Aquabacterium sp. OR-4: one gene and its partners. The protein of the gene in region 3 binds, or shares a complex with, the protein of the main gene of each other region. Links are inferred from orthologs where the notes say so. Each region holds a gene or a part of one and is shown on either strand. Other genes may lie near its edges.

Region 1 (4,507 bases), 740 kb from region 3 along the record:
CTGCTGCTGCTGGCCGTGGGCGGCGTGGCGGGCGGCGTGGCCTGGTGGCTCGAGCGGCCGCTGCCGCTGGCCGCACCGGCGGTGGAGCTGTCCATCGAACCCGGCATGAGCCCGCGCGAGGTGGCCGCCGCCTGGGTGCGCGCCGGTGTGCAGACGCCCGACTGGGCGCTGTACCAGTGGTTTCGCGCCAGCGGCCAGGCCCGCCGCATCCGCGCCGGCAGCTACGAGGTCGAGCCCGGCATCACGCCACGCGGCCTGCTGGGCAAGATGGTGCAGGGCGACGAAAGCTACGAGCGCGTGCGCCTGATCGAGGGCTGGAGCCTGCGGCAGTTTCGCGCCGCGCTGGCCAAGGCCCCGCACCTGAAGCCCACCACCGCCGCGATGAGCGACGCCGAGCTGCTGGCCGCGCTGCAACTGCCCGCGCTGCCGGGCCTGGGCAGCGTGGCCAGTGCCGAAGGCCGCTTCTTTCCTGACACCTACCTGTACAGCCGCGGCGTCAGCGATCTCACCGTGCTGCGCCGCGCCGCACTGGCCATGCAGCGCCAGCTCGACGCCGCCTGGGCCCGGCGCGCCGAGGGCCTGCCGATCAGCACGCCGGGCCAGGCGCTGGTGCTGGCCTCGATCGTCGAGAAAGAGACCGGCCAGGCAGCCGACCGCGGGCGCATTGCCGGCGTGTTTGTCAACCGCCTGAAGATCGGCATGCCGCTGCAGACCGACCCCAGCGTGATCTACGGCCTTGGCGAGGCCTTCGACGGCAACCTGCGCAAGCGCGATCTGCAGGCCGACACGCCCTGGAACACCTACACGCGCCGCGGTCTGCCGCCCACGCCCATCGCCATGCCGGGCCTGGCCTCGCTGCGCGCGGCGGTGCAGCCCGAGGCCACGCGTGCGCTGTACTTCGTGGCGCGCGGCGATGGCTCCAGCATCTTCAGCGAGGATCTCGGCGCGCACAATCGCGCCGTCAACCAATACCAGCGCGGCCTGCCGCCGTCGCCCACCGCGCCCCGACCATGAGTTTCAGAGCCTTGTCCATCGCGCAGCGCGCCCAGCACCGGGCCGCTCCCGAGCCGGCCCGCAAGCCCCTGGCGGATCGGGCGCCGTACACCGTGACCGAGGCACGGGCATGAACCGCGGCCGCTTCATCAGCTTCGAGGGCATCGATGGCGCCGGCAAGTCCTCGCACATCGCCGCGCTGGCCGAGTGGCTGCGCGCGCGCGGCCACCGCGTGCGGCTCACCCGCGAGCCCGGCGGCACGCCACTCGCCGAGGCGCTGCGCAGCCTGTTTCTCGAGCAGCCGATGGACGCGCTGACCGAGGCGCTGCTGGTGTTTGCCGGCCGCCGCGACCACCTGGCCCAGGTGATCGCACCGGCGCTGCGGCGCGGCGAGTTCGTGCTGTGCGACCGCTTCACCGATGCCACCTTCGCCTACCAGGGCGCCGGCCGCGGCTTTGACCTGGGCGTGCTGGCCCAGCTTGAGCAATGGGTGCAGCGCTCGCCCGAGCTCGCCGAAGGCTTCATCGCGCCCGATCTGACGCTGTGGTTCGACGTGCCGGCCGAGGTGGCCGCGCAACGCCGTGCCGCCGCCCGCGAGGCCGACCGCCTGGAGCGCGAAGACCTCGACTTCTTCGGCCGGGTGCGCAGCGGCTACGCCCAGCGCGCGGCGGCCGCACCGCAGCGCTTTGTGCGCATCGATGGCCACCAGGCCATCGAGGCCGTGTGGCAGCAGGTGCAGCAGGCGCTCGAGGGGCAGACATGGGCGTGACATCGTCGGGGCTGCTGATCGGTGTGGGCCCGCAAGGCCAGTTGCCGCTGCCCTGGCTGGGCGAGGGCCTGGCGCGCGCCCGCGCCTTGACCCAGGCCCATGCCCTGCTGGCGCATGGCCCGGCCGGCGTGGGCCAGCTCGAGTTCTGCCTGCTGCTGGCCCAGGCCTGGCTGTGCGAGCGGCCGGCCGCACCCGCCGCAGGGCAGGGCCTGGGCGCAGGGCAGGGCGCCGCCTGTGGCCATTGCGAGAGCTGCCACCTGGTGCGCTCGCGCAGCCACCCCGATCTGCTGGTGGTGCTGCCCGAGGCGTTGCGCCTGCAGATCGGCTGGGCCGACGACGACGAAAAACCCAAGGGCGAGGCCAAGCCCAGCCGCGAGATCCGCATCACCCAGTTGCGCGAGGCCATCGACTGGGCCCAGCGCACCAGCGGCCGCGGCCGCGCCAAGGTGCTGCTGATCCATCCGGCCGACGCGATGAACGGCCCCACCGCCAACGCCCTGCTGAAGACCCTGGAAGAGCCGCCGGGCCAGCTGCGCATCGTGCTCGGCAGCGCCGATCCCGAACGCCTGCTGCCCACGGTGCGCAGCCGCTGCCAGCGCGTGCCGCTAGCTTTGCCGCCGGCCGAGCAGGCCGCCGCCTGGCTGCGCGCCCAGGGCCTGGCCGAGCCCGGCCCGCTGCTGGCGCTGGCCGGCGGCAGCCCGCTGGAAGCGCTGGCGCTGGCCGCCGAAGGCCTCACGCCCGAGGTGCTGGCCGAGCTGCCGCGCCGCGTGGCGGCGGGCGATCCAGCGCCGCTGCAGGGCCGGCCGATCCCGCGCGTGGTTGAACTGCTGCTGAAGCTGGCGCACGACGCGATGGCCCTGGCCGTGGGCGGCGCGCCGCGCCACTTCGCCGCCGCAAGCCTGCCGGTGGGCGGTGATCTGGCTGCGCTGGTGGCCTGGCAGCAGGCCCTGCTGCGCGCCGCCCGCCACGACGAACACCCGTGGAACGCCGGGCTGCTGATCGAATCGCTGGTCGGCCAGGCGGCGGCCGCATGGCCGGTGGCGCCGCGTGGCGCACAGCGCGGCGAACGCCCGGCTCCCGGCGCCCACGGCGGCGGACGCGCTTCGCTACACTCGGCGCGATGAACGAGCCCGCCTCCCGCCCCGGATCCCTCGCCACCACCGTGGCCACGCCGCGGCCCGCCGTGATCCAGCTGGTGTTTCGCGAAAAGGGCGCGCTGTACGCCGCCTACATCCCGATGCTGGCCGATGGCGGCCTGTTCGTGCCCACCACGCGCGACTACAAGCTGGGCGAAGACATCTACCTGCTCCTGTCGCTGCCCGAAGACCCGCAGCGCTACCCGGTGGCCGGGAAGGTGGCCTGGATCACCCCGGCCAATGCCTCGGGCGGCCGCACCCAGGGCGTGGGCGTGCGTTTTCCCAACGACGACAAGGCCCGGCTGCTGCGCCTGCGCATCGAGGAGATCCTGGGCACCCAGATCTCGTCGGCCAAGCCCACGCAAACCGTCTAGCCGGGCAAGGGCGGTCAGCCGGGGCCTGATGGGCGCTCAGCCGCCGCGGCCAAGGCGTGCCGCGCCCGCCTTTTTGGGCTTTCGCCCGCGCCTGCGGCGCGGCAACATCCGCCCCCTCTGACCTGCTGCTGTCCATGTTTGTCGACTCGCACTGCCACCTGAGCTTTCCCGAACTGCGCGAACGCATCGACGCCATCCGCGCCGACATGGCCGCCGCGCAGGTGGACCGCGCGCTGCTGATCTGCACCACGCTGGAAGAGTTCGACACCGTGCACGGTCTGGCCATGGCGCACGACAACTTCTGGGCCACAGCCGGGGTGCACCCCGACAACGAAGGCGTGACCGAGCCCGACGAAACCACGCTCGGCGCGCTGGCGCGGCGCGACAAGGTGCTGGCCATCGGCGAGACCGGGCTCGACTACTACCGGCTCAATGGCCGCAGCGTGGCCGACATGGCCTGGCAGCGCGAGCGCTTCCGCGTCCACATCCGCGTGGCGCGGCAACTGGCCAAGCCGCTGGTCATCCACACCCGCAGCGCCTCCGACGACACGCTGGCCGTGCTGCGGGAAGAGCAGGGTGGCACGGTGCACGGCGGGCCGGGCGGCGTGTTCCATTGCTTCACCGAGACCGCGGCGGTGGCGCGTGCCGCGCTCGATCTGGGCTTCTACATCTCGTTTTCCGGCATCATCACCTTCCGCAATGCGCAAGACCTGCGTGAGGTGGCCGCCTTCGTGCCGCTCGACCGCTGCCTGATCGAGACCGACAGCCCCTACCTGGCACCGGTGCCCTACCGCGGCAAGACCAACTCGCCGGCCTATGTGCCGCATGTGGCCGCCGAACTGGCCAAGGCCAAGGGCCTGAGCCTGCAGGCGGTGGCCGAGGCCACCAGCCGCAACGCCGAGCGCCTGTTCGCTTTGCCCGCCCTGGCCTGACCGCAGACCGCCGCAGGAGATCGTTGCCATGTTCCGTACCAGCATGCGCCTGATGGCCGCGTTGAGCCTGGCGTTGGCCAGCCTGGGCGCCCATGCCGGCGCCTACGACGACTTCTTTCGCGCGCTTCAGACCGACAACGCCAGCGGTGTGGCGGCCTTGCTGCAGCGCGGCTTCGATCCCAACTCACGCGACCCGCAGGGCCAGACGGCGCTGTACGCCGCACTGCGCGATGGCTCGGGCCAGGTGCTGGCGCTGTTGATGGCGCATCCGCAAACCCAGATCGACCTGGCCAATGTGGCTGG
Region 2 (4,452 bases), on a different replicon or contig from region 3:
CAGGTCCACGTACTCCAGCTCGCTGCCCACCGGCACGCCGCGCGCCAGCCGGGTGACGGCCAGGCCGCGCGCCTTGAGTGTGGCGGCCAGCACATGGGCCGTGGCCTCGCCTTCGGCCGAGAAGCCGGTGGCCAGGATCACCTCCTGCACCAGGCCGTCGGCCACGCGGTCGAGCAGCGGATGCACGCCGATGTCGGCCGGGCCGATGCCGTCCAGCGGCGACAGCCGGCCCATCAGCACGAAGTACAGGCCCTTGTAGCTGCCGCTGCGCTCGAGCGCGGCCTGGTCGGCCGGCGACTCCACCACCAGCAACTGGCGCGCATCGCGCTGCGGGTCGAGGCAGGTGGCGCAGATGCGCGCCTCGGTGAAGGTGTGGCAGCGCTCGCAGTGCCGCACATGGCCCACGGCCTGCTGCAGCGCCAAGGCCAGGCGCTCGGCGCCCGGACGGTCGTGCTGCAGCAGGTGGTAGGCCATGCGCTGGGCCGACTTGACGCCCACGCCGGGCAGGCGGCGCAGGGCCTCGACCAGGCCCTCGAGACTGCCTTCGCTCACGCCGGCCCCCTGTCAGTGCCCAAGGACACCCGGCGGTGCCGCCGGCGCAGGGCTCGGATGCAAGCCGGTGGCCGCCACGAAACCAGCTTTGCCGGGCCGCTGGCGGCGCCCTCGCCCCAGGCTCTGGGGGGCGGCGCCAAAGGCGCTGCGGCGGGGGATCATCAAAACGGGAACTTCATGCCCGGGATCTGCGGCATGCCGGCGGTGACGCGGCCCATCTTCTCCTGCGTGGTGGTCTCGACCCGACGCACCGCGTCGTTGATCGCGGCGGCCACCAGGTCTTCGAGCATGTCCTTGTCGTCGGCCAGCAGGCTGGGGTCGATGCTGACCCGCTTGACATCGTGCTTGCAGGTCATCTGCACCTTCACCAGGCCGGCACCGCTTTCGCCGGTGACCTCGATCGAGGCCAGCTCGTCCTGGGCCTTCTTCAGGTTGTCCTGCATTGCCTGGGCCTGCTTCATCAGGCCGGCCAACTGGTTCTTCATCATGGTGGTGTTCCTCGGGACGGAAGGGCTTGGGTGTTGCCGGCGACCCGCGCCGGCGGCAGGGGACGCGATCAGGCCGACGGCGGACTGACCGGCTTGATCGAGCCGGGCACGATGCGCGCACCCGGAAACTGCGCCATCAGGGCCTGCACCGCCGCATCGCTGCGGATGGTGTGCTCGGCCTGGCGCTGAGCGGCCTCGCGGGCCTGGGCATCGCGACGCGAGATGGAGTCTTGCGGCACGCCCGATTCGGTGTCGATCTGCACCGGCTCGCCCAGGCTGGCCTGCATCGCGCCGGCCAGCTTGAGCACCAGCGCCGGCGCCCGCAGCGATTCACGCTCGACCCGCAGGCACCAGCGGCGGCCACCGCCGTCGGCGGCCGGGCGTGGCGTCACCGACAGCAGCTCGGCCTGCACCGCCAGCTCGCGCACCAGGGCCACCAGGCCACCACCGGGCGCCGCCAGCGGGCGCAGGGTCTGGCTCCAGAGCTCGCCCATGGCGGTGGCCTGCAGCGGCGCTGCGGCCGGGGCCACGGTCGCGGCGGGCGCTGACCGCGCCGGCCCGGCCAGTGCCGGGCCCGGTGTGTCGTCGGGCGGCCCGGCGGCGTCGCCATCGGCCTCGGGCGGCGGCAGGTCGTCGTCAACCCAGGGCGGCGGCTCGCGGCCCGAGGCGGCCGGCGCCGGTCTGGCCGCGGCCGGCGCGGCACGCGCGGTGGGCGCTGCACGCCCGACAGGCACGGCAGGCGCCGTGGCCACGGCCCGCGCCGGCGCCGCCATCTCAGGCGCCGGTGGCTCGGCCATCTCAGGTGCCGGTGGCGCGGCCATCTCAGGTGGCGGTGGCTCGGCCACGTGCAGCCCGGCGCTGGCCGCCTGGGCCGCCTGGCTTGCGCGCGGCGACGGCAGGGTTTGCGCAGCCTGAGCCGAGGGCGCCACCTGCGGCACCGGCACCGGCACCGGCACCGGCACCGGCACCGGCACCGGCACCGGCGCTGGCGCAGCAGCAGCAGGCATCGTGGCGCGCGGCGCATGCACCGGCGCCACCGATGCCACCGGCGCCACCGGGGCACTCGCCCGGGCGATCGGCGGCGTCACCGCCAAGGGCGCGGCGCGCGCTGGCGCGGGCGCCGCGGCGCCGGCCGGTGGAAAGGCCAGAAAACGCAGCAGCACCATGGTCAGCGCGGCGTATTCGTCGCTCAGCAGGCCCAGCTCGGCGCGGCCGTGGATCACGATGCCGTAGAGCAGCTGGGTCTCGTCGGCGGCCAGCGCAGCGGCGGCCTCGCGTGCGGCGGCGCTGTCGGGGTCGTTGTCGTCCAGCGCGCCCGGCACCGCCTGCTCCACCGCCATCTGCTGCAGCAGGGCGGCCATCTCCTCGAGCGTGCCGGCGGCCGACAGGCCGCGCCCGCGCAGCCCGTCCACGGTGGCCAGCACGGCGGGGCCGTCGCGCTGCGCCAGCGCCTGCACCAGGCGCAGTGCATGCGAGCGGTCAACGCTGCCGAGCATGGCGCGCACGGCGTCCTCGCCCAGCTGGCCGCCACCGTAGGCGATGGCCTGGTCGGTGAGCGACAGCGCATCGCGCATCGAGCCGCGCGCGGCGCGCGACAGCAGGCGCAGCGCGCCCGCATCGGCCGGCACGGCCTCGGCCTCGAGCACCTGCTGCAGGTGCTCGCGCACCGTCTCGGGGGCCATCGGCCGCAGGTTGAACTGCAGGCAGCGGCTCAGCACCGTGGGCAGCATCTTCTCGGGGTCGGTGGTGGCCAGCACGAACTTCAGGTACTCGGGCGGCTCCTCCAGGGTCTTGAGCAGCGCGTTGAAGGCGTCCTTGGTGAGCTGGTGCGCCTCGTCGATCATGAACACCTTGTAACGGCCCACGCTGGGCTTGTACGCGGCGCGTTCAATCAGATCGCGGATCTCGTCGATGCTGCGGTTGCTGGCGGCGTCGAGCTCGATGTAGTCGATGTAGCGGTCGGCATCGATCTCGGTGCAGGCCTGGCACACGCCACAGGGCCGCGCGGTGACGCCACCGCGGCCATCGGCCCCGGTGCAGTTCAGGCTCTTGGCCAAGATGCGGCTGACCGTCGTCTTGCCGATGCCGCGGGTGCCGGTGAACAGGTAGGCATGGTGCAGGCGGCCCGACTGCAGCGCGTGCGTCAGCGCCTGCACCACGTGCGTCTGGCCCACCATCTGCTCGAAGCTGCGCGGGCGGTACTTGCGGGCCAGAACGACATCCGTCATGCCTGCCCCTCGGCCAACGGGTACGTCGGCCGCTCGCCAGAGGCCATCGCGGGCCGGCTTGGGCGCGGCCCGGCGCTCTGCTTGCGCGCGCTGGTAGACGGGGTGTGTTGCATCCGGCGCATTCTAAGGAACCCACCCCGCCCGCCGTCGGCGTGCGCAAGCTGTCAACGATAATCCCGCCCCATGAGTTCCTCGCACGCCCCTTCGAACCCGGGCACGCTCAGCTATGAGCAGGCCGGCGTCAATTACGACCTGATCGATCCGCTGAAGGTCAGCGCCCAGCGCGCTGCCGCGTCCACCGCCAGCCAGCTGGGCCGCCACGGCTTCACCGAGGTGGCCGCCTCGCGCGGCGAATCGGCCTATGTGGTCGATGTCGGCCCGTTCTACATCGCTTCGATCGTCGAATGCCTGGGCTCCAAGGCCCTGGTGGCCGACGAGATGGCCACCCTCACCGGCCGCAGCTGGTACGACGGCATTGCGCAAGACACCATCGCGATGGCCGTCAACGACCTGATCACCGTGGGCGCCACGCCGCTGGTGGTGCAGGCCTACTGGGCCGCCGGCGGCAGCGACTGGTTCGGCGACGCGCAGCGTGCCCAGGCCCTGGTGGCCGGCTGGAAGAAGGCCTGCGAGGTGTGCGGCGTGGCCTGGGGCGGCGGCGAGACGCCGGCGCTGGCCGGCATCGTCGAGGGTGGCCGCATCGATCTGGCGGCCTCGTGCACCGGCCTGATCAACCCCAAGCAGCGCCTGAGCGTGGGCGACCGGCTGCAGGCCGGCGACGCCATCGTGCTGCTCGATGCCAGTGGCATCCACGCCAATGGCCTGAGCCTGGCGCGCAAGCTGCTCGAACGCCTGCCGCAGGGCTGGCTGACCGAGGTCGACCCGGTCAACCACCCCGGCCTGAGCTATGGCGCAGCGCTGCTGGCGCCGACACCGCTGTATTCGCCGGTGACCGAGGCGCTGTGGGCGGCCGGCATCGTGCCGCACTACTGCGCCAACATCACCGGCCACGGCTGGCGCAAGCTGCTGCGCCACCCGGGCAGTTTCACCTACCGCATCCACACCGTGCCGCCGGTGCCGCCGGTGCTGAAGTTCATCCAGCAGCACGCCCAGCACGATGACCGCGAGGCCTACTCCACACTGAACATGGGCGCCGGCTTTGCACTGTTCGTGGCCGCCGAGGA
Region 3 (4,426 bases):
TCGATGGGCGAGCGCGCGGCCAGCGGGCCGCCGGTGGTGAGCGCCGCGGGCACGCCCAGGCGGGCCAGCAGATCGGCGGCGGTGGCGGTGGTGGCCGCGGTGCTGGTGGCGCTGGTGGCGGCGGCGGCGGTGGTGGTGTGGGGCGTGGTCATGGCAGGGACTTCAGGCTCGGGCTCGGGCTGGGGCTGGGGCGCTCAGGCGATCGACTCCACCTGGCGCGACTGCTGGTAGGCGCTGCCGAAGCGGTTGGCCAGGAAGGCGGGCAACTCTACCTGCTCCTGCCGCACGAAGCCGCTGCGCGGCAGCCGGCCCTCGCGGAACAGATCGACCGCGGCGCAGATGCCGGCGGCGGTGGTGATCTGGATCGCCGACAGCGGATTCGTCACATCCCGGTCGGCAAAGATCTTGCGCGCGAACACCTCCTGCACGAAGGCGCCGCGCTTGACGCCCGAGACGGTGACGAACACCAGCACCACGTCCTGCATGGTGGCCGGCATGCTCTTGCGCAGGATGCTCTTGAGCAGCTCCTGGTCGCCGGCCAGGCCCAGGTCGTCCAGCAGGAACTTCATGCGCTCGCGGTGGCCGGGGTAGCGCACGGTCTTGTAGTCGAGGTGGCGCACGCGGCCGCCCCAGGTCTCGCACAGCGTGCCCAGCCCGCCCGAGGTGTTGAAGGCTTCGTACTCCACGCCGTCCAGGCTGAAGTGCTCCAGCCCTTCCAGCGGCAGGGCCTGGATGAACTGGCCGCCATGGATGGCCTCGCAGGGGTGGCAGTACTCGTTGATCAGGCCGTCCACGCTCCAGGTCAGGTTGTACTTGAGCTGGTTGGTCGGAAACGCGGGCAGCGCGCCCACGCGCATCTGCACGTCGCGCACCGTCTCGAACTGGCTGGCCAGGTGGTGGGCCACGATGCCGATGAAGCCCGGCGCCAGCCCGCACTGCGGCATGAAGGCGGTGGGCGCGCCCTCGGCCAGCGCCTGGATGGCCTTGGTGGCGGCCACGTCCTCGGTCAGGTCGAAGTAGTGGCAGCCGGCCTCGCGCGCCGCACCGGCGGCCGCAATGGCCAGGTGGTAGGGCAGGGCGTTGACCACCGCGGCATGGCCGCGCACCGCCGCCAGCAGCGCGTGCGGCTCGTCGGTGTCCACCTGCGCGGTGGCCACCGTGGTGCCGGCCGGCATGGCCGCGGCCACGCGGGCCAGCGCGGCGGCGTCGCGGTCGATCACGGTGACGGTGTAGTCGCCGCTGGTGGCCAGCAGGCGGGCGATGGTCTGGCCGATGTGGCCGGCGCCGAGCAGGGCGATGTGCATGGAAGGCTCCTGGAGACGGTGGCAGGGGGGGCGGGCCGCATGGCCGATGGCCTGGAGTCTGATCTGGCGCCCGGGCGATTGAAAGCGGCAATTCGTCAGAACGATTACTGATTCGGACGATTCGTCGATACAGTTCGCCACAATGATTCAAGACGACACCGATCGCGCGCTGATCGCACGGCTGCAGGCCAATGCCCGCACACCCACCGCCGACCTGGCGCGCCAGCTGGGCATTGCCCGCACCACGGTGGTGGCGCGGCTGCAGCGGCTGGAGCGCAGCGGCGTGATCGTGGGCTACACGGTGCGCCTGGGCCAGGGCGACGAGCGCCCGCGCGTGATGGCCCAGGTGGGCATCTCGGTGGAGCCCAAGCGCTCGCGCGAGGTGGTGCTGCGCCTGCAGGCCATCCCCGAGCTGACCCAGCTGTACACGGTGAGCGGCGAGAGCGATCTGCTGGCCGTGCTGCGCGCCGACAGCACGGCGCGGCTGGACGCGCTGCTCGACGAGATCGGCGAGACCGACGGCGTGCGCAAGACCACCACCTCGGTGGTGCTGGCGGTGCGCGTCGACCGCGGTTGACCGCAGACCTGCCATGCCCCTGCCCTGCTTCGAGACCCTGAGCACCCCGCGCCTGCAACTGTCGCCGGTGGCCGAGGCCCACCTGGACGACCTGCTGCGCATGAACGGCGACGACGCGGTGACGCAGTACCTGCCCTACGCCACCTGGGCCACACGCGCCGATGGCGAGGCCTGGCTGGCGCGCATGCAGGCGCTGCAGGCCACCGGCGGTGCCCAGCAGCGGGTGCTGCAGCGCCGCGCCGATGGCCGGGTGATCGGCAGCCTGCTGCTGTTCAAGCACGACGAAGGCAGCCGCCGCATCGAGCTGGGCTATGCGCTGGCGCGCGACTGCTGGGGCCAGGGCTGGATGCGCGAGGCCGTGCAGGCCGCCTGCGCCCATGCCTTCGGCGTGCTGCAGCTGCGCCGCATCGAGGCCGAGGTGAACCCCGACAACGCCGCCTCGTGCGCGCTGCTGGCGCGCCTGGGCTTCACGCTCGAAGGCCGGCTGCGCCAGCGCTGGACGGCCAAGGGCCGCAGCTACGACACGAACCTGTACGGCCTGCTGGACAGCGACGCGCGGCCGGCCGCCTGAGCGCGCGGCTCAGGCTTCCAGCGCCAGCCGCACGCGCACCGCCGCACGCCCGCGCGGCGCCGGCGGGGCGGCCACGGCCTGCACCAGCATCAGCGCCAGGCGCTTGAGCGCATCCCAGGGCTCGAGCGGCCATTGCGGGTGCTTCAAGCCCTTGACGATGCCGTCGCAGGTGCTGGCGGCCTCCACCAGGTGGGCCAGCTGGTGCTCGGCCAGCAGCGGCAGCACGCGCTCGAACAGGCGCTCCTTGTTGCCCCACACGCGGTTCTCGCGCAGCGCCATCGGCAGCGGCTTGCCGTGGGCCATGGCGTCCTTCACGCGCTTGAGTGCGCGGATGTCCTCGGCCAGGGTCCAGTGCACCAGCACCGTGGCTTCGCCCTCGGCGCGCAGGCCGTCCACCATGCGCAGCACGCGGGCCGTCTGGCCGGCCAGCACCGCCTCGCTGAGCTTGAACACGTCGTAGCGCGCCACGTTCAGCACCGCGGCTTCCACCTGCTCGTAGGCCAGCTCGCCGGCCGGGTACAGCAGCGCCAGCTTCTGCAGCTCTTGGTGCGCGGCGAGCAGGTTGCCTTCCACGCGATCGGCAAAAAAGGCCAGGGTCTGCACGCCCACATCGCCTTCGGCCACGCGCTGGCCCTGGCGCGCCAGGCGCTGGGCGATCCACTGCGGCAGCGCGCGGCGTTCAACCGGATCGACGCGCACGCTCACGCCCGCGGCGTCCAGCGCGATGAACCAGGCCGACTGCTGCTGCTGGCGGTCGAGCCGGGGCAGGTGCACGATGGTCAGCACGTCGTCGCCCACCGCGGCGCAGTAGCGCTGCAGGGCCTCGGAGCCGTCCTTGCCCGGCTTGCCGCCGGGTATGCGCAGCTCGATCAGCTGGCGCTCGGCAAACAGGCTCATGGCCTGGGCCGCGCCGAGCACGCCCGACCAGTCGAAGTGCGCGCCGCTCACGGTGAACACCTTGCGTTCGCTGTAGCCGGCCGCACGGGCGGCGTTGCGCACCGCGTCGCCGGCTTCCTGGGCGAGCAGCGGCTCGTCGCCGTGCACGGTGTAGACCGGCTTCAGGCCGCGGGCGAGGTGGGCGTCGAGCTGATCGCTGCGCAGTTGCATCTTGGGCGTGGATTGTGGCGCGGCTTTGGCCGGTCAAGGGTCGCTGCCACGGGCGCCGTCAGCGTGCCGGGCTCACCCGGGCCAGGCGGCGCAGCACCTGCAGCACGATGTCGGTCTGCATCGCGGCGTAAAGCTCGCCTTCTTCCTGCTCCTTGGCCAGGGCCGAGGTCTCGCTGTAGCTCATGTCGCGGCTGAGCATCAGCTCGGTGTCGGGGATCAGTTCGCGGCCGCCCGGCGTCTCGGCGCGAAACACCAGGCGCACGCGCAGCGTCAGCTCGCGCACCTGGCCGGCCGCGGTGGACGCGGCCACCACCTTCTGGCGCCGGTCTTCCAGCACGCGCAGCACCACCTCGGCCTGGGCCGGCGCCGGCAGCACCTGCACCTGGCCGCTCAGGCGGCGCTGCAGCTCCTCGCCCAGCGGCGAATCGGCAGCCAGGCCCAGCAGCGCAATGCGTGCAAAGGGCAGCGGCGGCTCGCTGCGCAGCGCAAAGCCGCAGCCGCCCAGCGCGCCGGCGGCGGCCGCCGCCAAGGCGACGGCACCCAGCTGCCGGCGGCGGAGCATCATCGCCACGCCGCTCACACCACCACGTTGACCAGGCGACCCGGCACCACGATCACCTTCTTGGCCGCCTTGCCTTCGCTGAACTTGGCGAACTCGGCCGAGGCCAGCGCGGCCGCCTCGATGGCGGCCTTGTCGGCAGCGGCCGGCACCGTCACGGCGCCGCGGGTCTTGCCGTTGATCTGCAGCACCAGCTCGACCTCGTCCTGCACCAGGGCCGATTCGTCCACCGCGGGCCAGGGCGCATCCAGCAGCCCGCCGATGGCCGCGGCATAGCCCAGTTCGACCCACAGGCCGTGGCTGATGTG

Evidence for each region. Proteins that work in one complex are often made in the same cells at the same time.
Region 1: the proteins of holA (region 3) and N4G63_RS05620 are in contact, whole or in part, in a cryo-EM structure (PDB 8GIZ), measured with the Escherichia coli proteins. The link is inferred for Aquabacterium sp. OR-4 from one-to-one orthologs.
Region 2: the proteins of holA (region 3) and dnaX are in contact, whole or in part, in a cryo-EM structure (PDB 8GIZ), measured with the Escherichia coli proteins. The link is inferred for Aquabacterium sp. OR-4 from one-to-one orthologs.

The regions. Positions count from the first base shown.
Region 1 is NZ_JAOCQD020000001.1:1,316,624-1,321,130, reverse strand. What follows is about bases 823-3,819. They hold N4G63_RS05620 (DNA polymerase III delta subunit-related protein), read left to right. Parts: upstream 823-1,752; coding sequence 1,753-2,886; downstream 2,887-3,819. Other genes in these bases: N4G63_RS05610 (TatD family hydrolase), read left to right, coding at 3,407-3,819; N4G63_RS05615 (PilZ domain-containing protein), read left to right, coding at 2,883-3,272; tmk (dTMP kinase), read left to right, coding at 1,124-1,762; mltG (endolytic transglycosylase MltG), read left to right, coding at 823-1,014. In the rest of the region: more of mltG, read left to right, coding at 1-822; more of N4G63_RS05610, read left to right, coding at 3,820-4,204; N4G63_RS05605 (ankyrin repeat domain-containing protein), read left to right, coding at 4,233-4,507. UniProt on the Escherichia coli protein: Part of the beta sliding clamp loading complex, which hydrolyzes ATP to load the beta clamp onto primed DNA to form the DNA replication pre-initiation complex.
Region 2 is NZ_JAOCQD020000002.1:806,142-810,593, forward strand. What follows is about bases 689-3,630. They hold dnaX (DNA polymerase III subunit gamma/tau), read right to left. Parts: upstream 3,269-3,630; coding sequence 1,109-3,268; downstream 689-1,108. Other genes in these bases: N4G63_RS15875 (YbaB/EbfC family nucleoid-associated protein), read right to left, coding at 714-1,040; N4G63_RS15885 (AIR synthase related protein), read left to right, coding at 3,452-3,630. Also shown: recombination mediator RecR, read right to left, coding at 1-552; more of N4G63_RS15885, read left to right, coding at 3,631-4,452. UniProt on the Escherichia coli protein: Part of the beta sliding clamp loading complex, which hydrolyzes ATP to load the beta clamp onto primed DNA to form the DNA replication pre-initiation complex.
Region 3 is NZ_JAOCQD020000001.1:574,605-579,030, forward strand. The notes cover bases 1,511-4,426. They hold holA (DNA polymerase III subunit delta), read right to left. Parts: upstream 3,560-4,426; coding sequence 2,462-3,559; downstream 1,511-2,461. Other genes in these bases: N4G63_RS02295 (Lrp/AsnC family transcriptional regulator), read left to right, coding at 1,511-1,881; N4G63_RS02300 (GNAT family N-acetyltransferase), read left to right, coding at 1,895-2,452; N4G63_RS02310 (LPS-assembly lipoprotein LptE), read right to left, coding at 3,618-4,121; leuS (leucine--tRNA ligase), read right to left, coding at 4,136-4,426. In the rest of the region: amaB (L-piperidine-6-carboxylate dehydrogenase), read right to left, coding at 1-152; N4G63_RS02290 (saccharopine dehydrogenase family protein), read right to left, coding at 195-1,304; more of N4G63_RS02295, read left to right, coding at 1,447-1,510. UniProt on the Escherichia coli protein: Part of the beta sliding clamp loading complex, which hydrolyzes ATP to load the beta clamp onto primed DNA to form the DNA replication pre-initiation complex.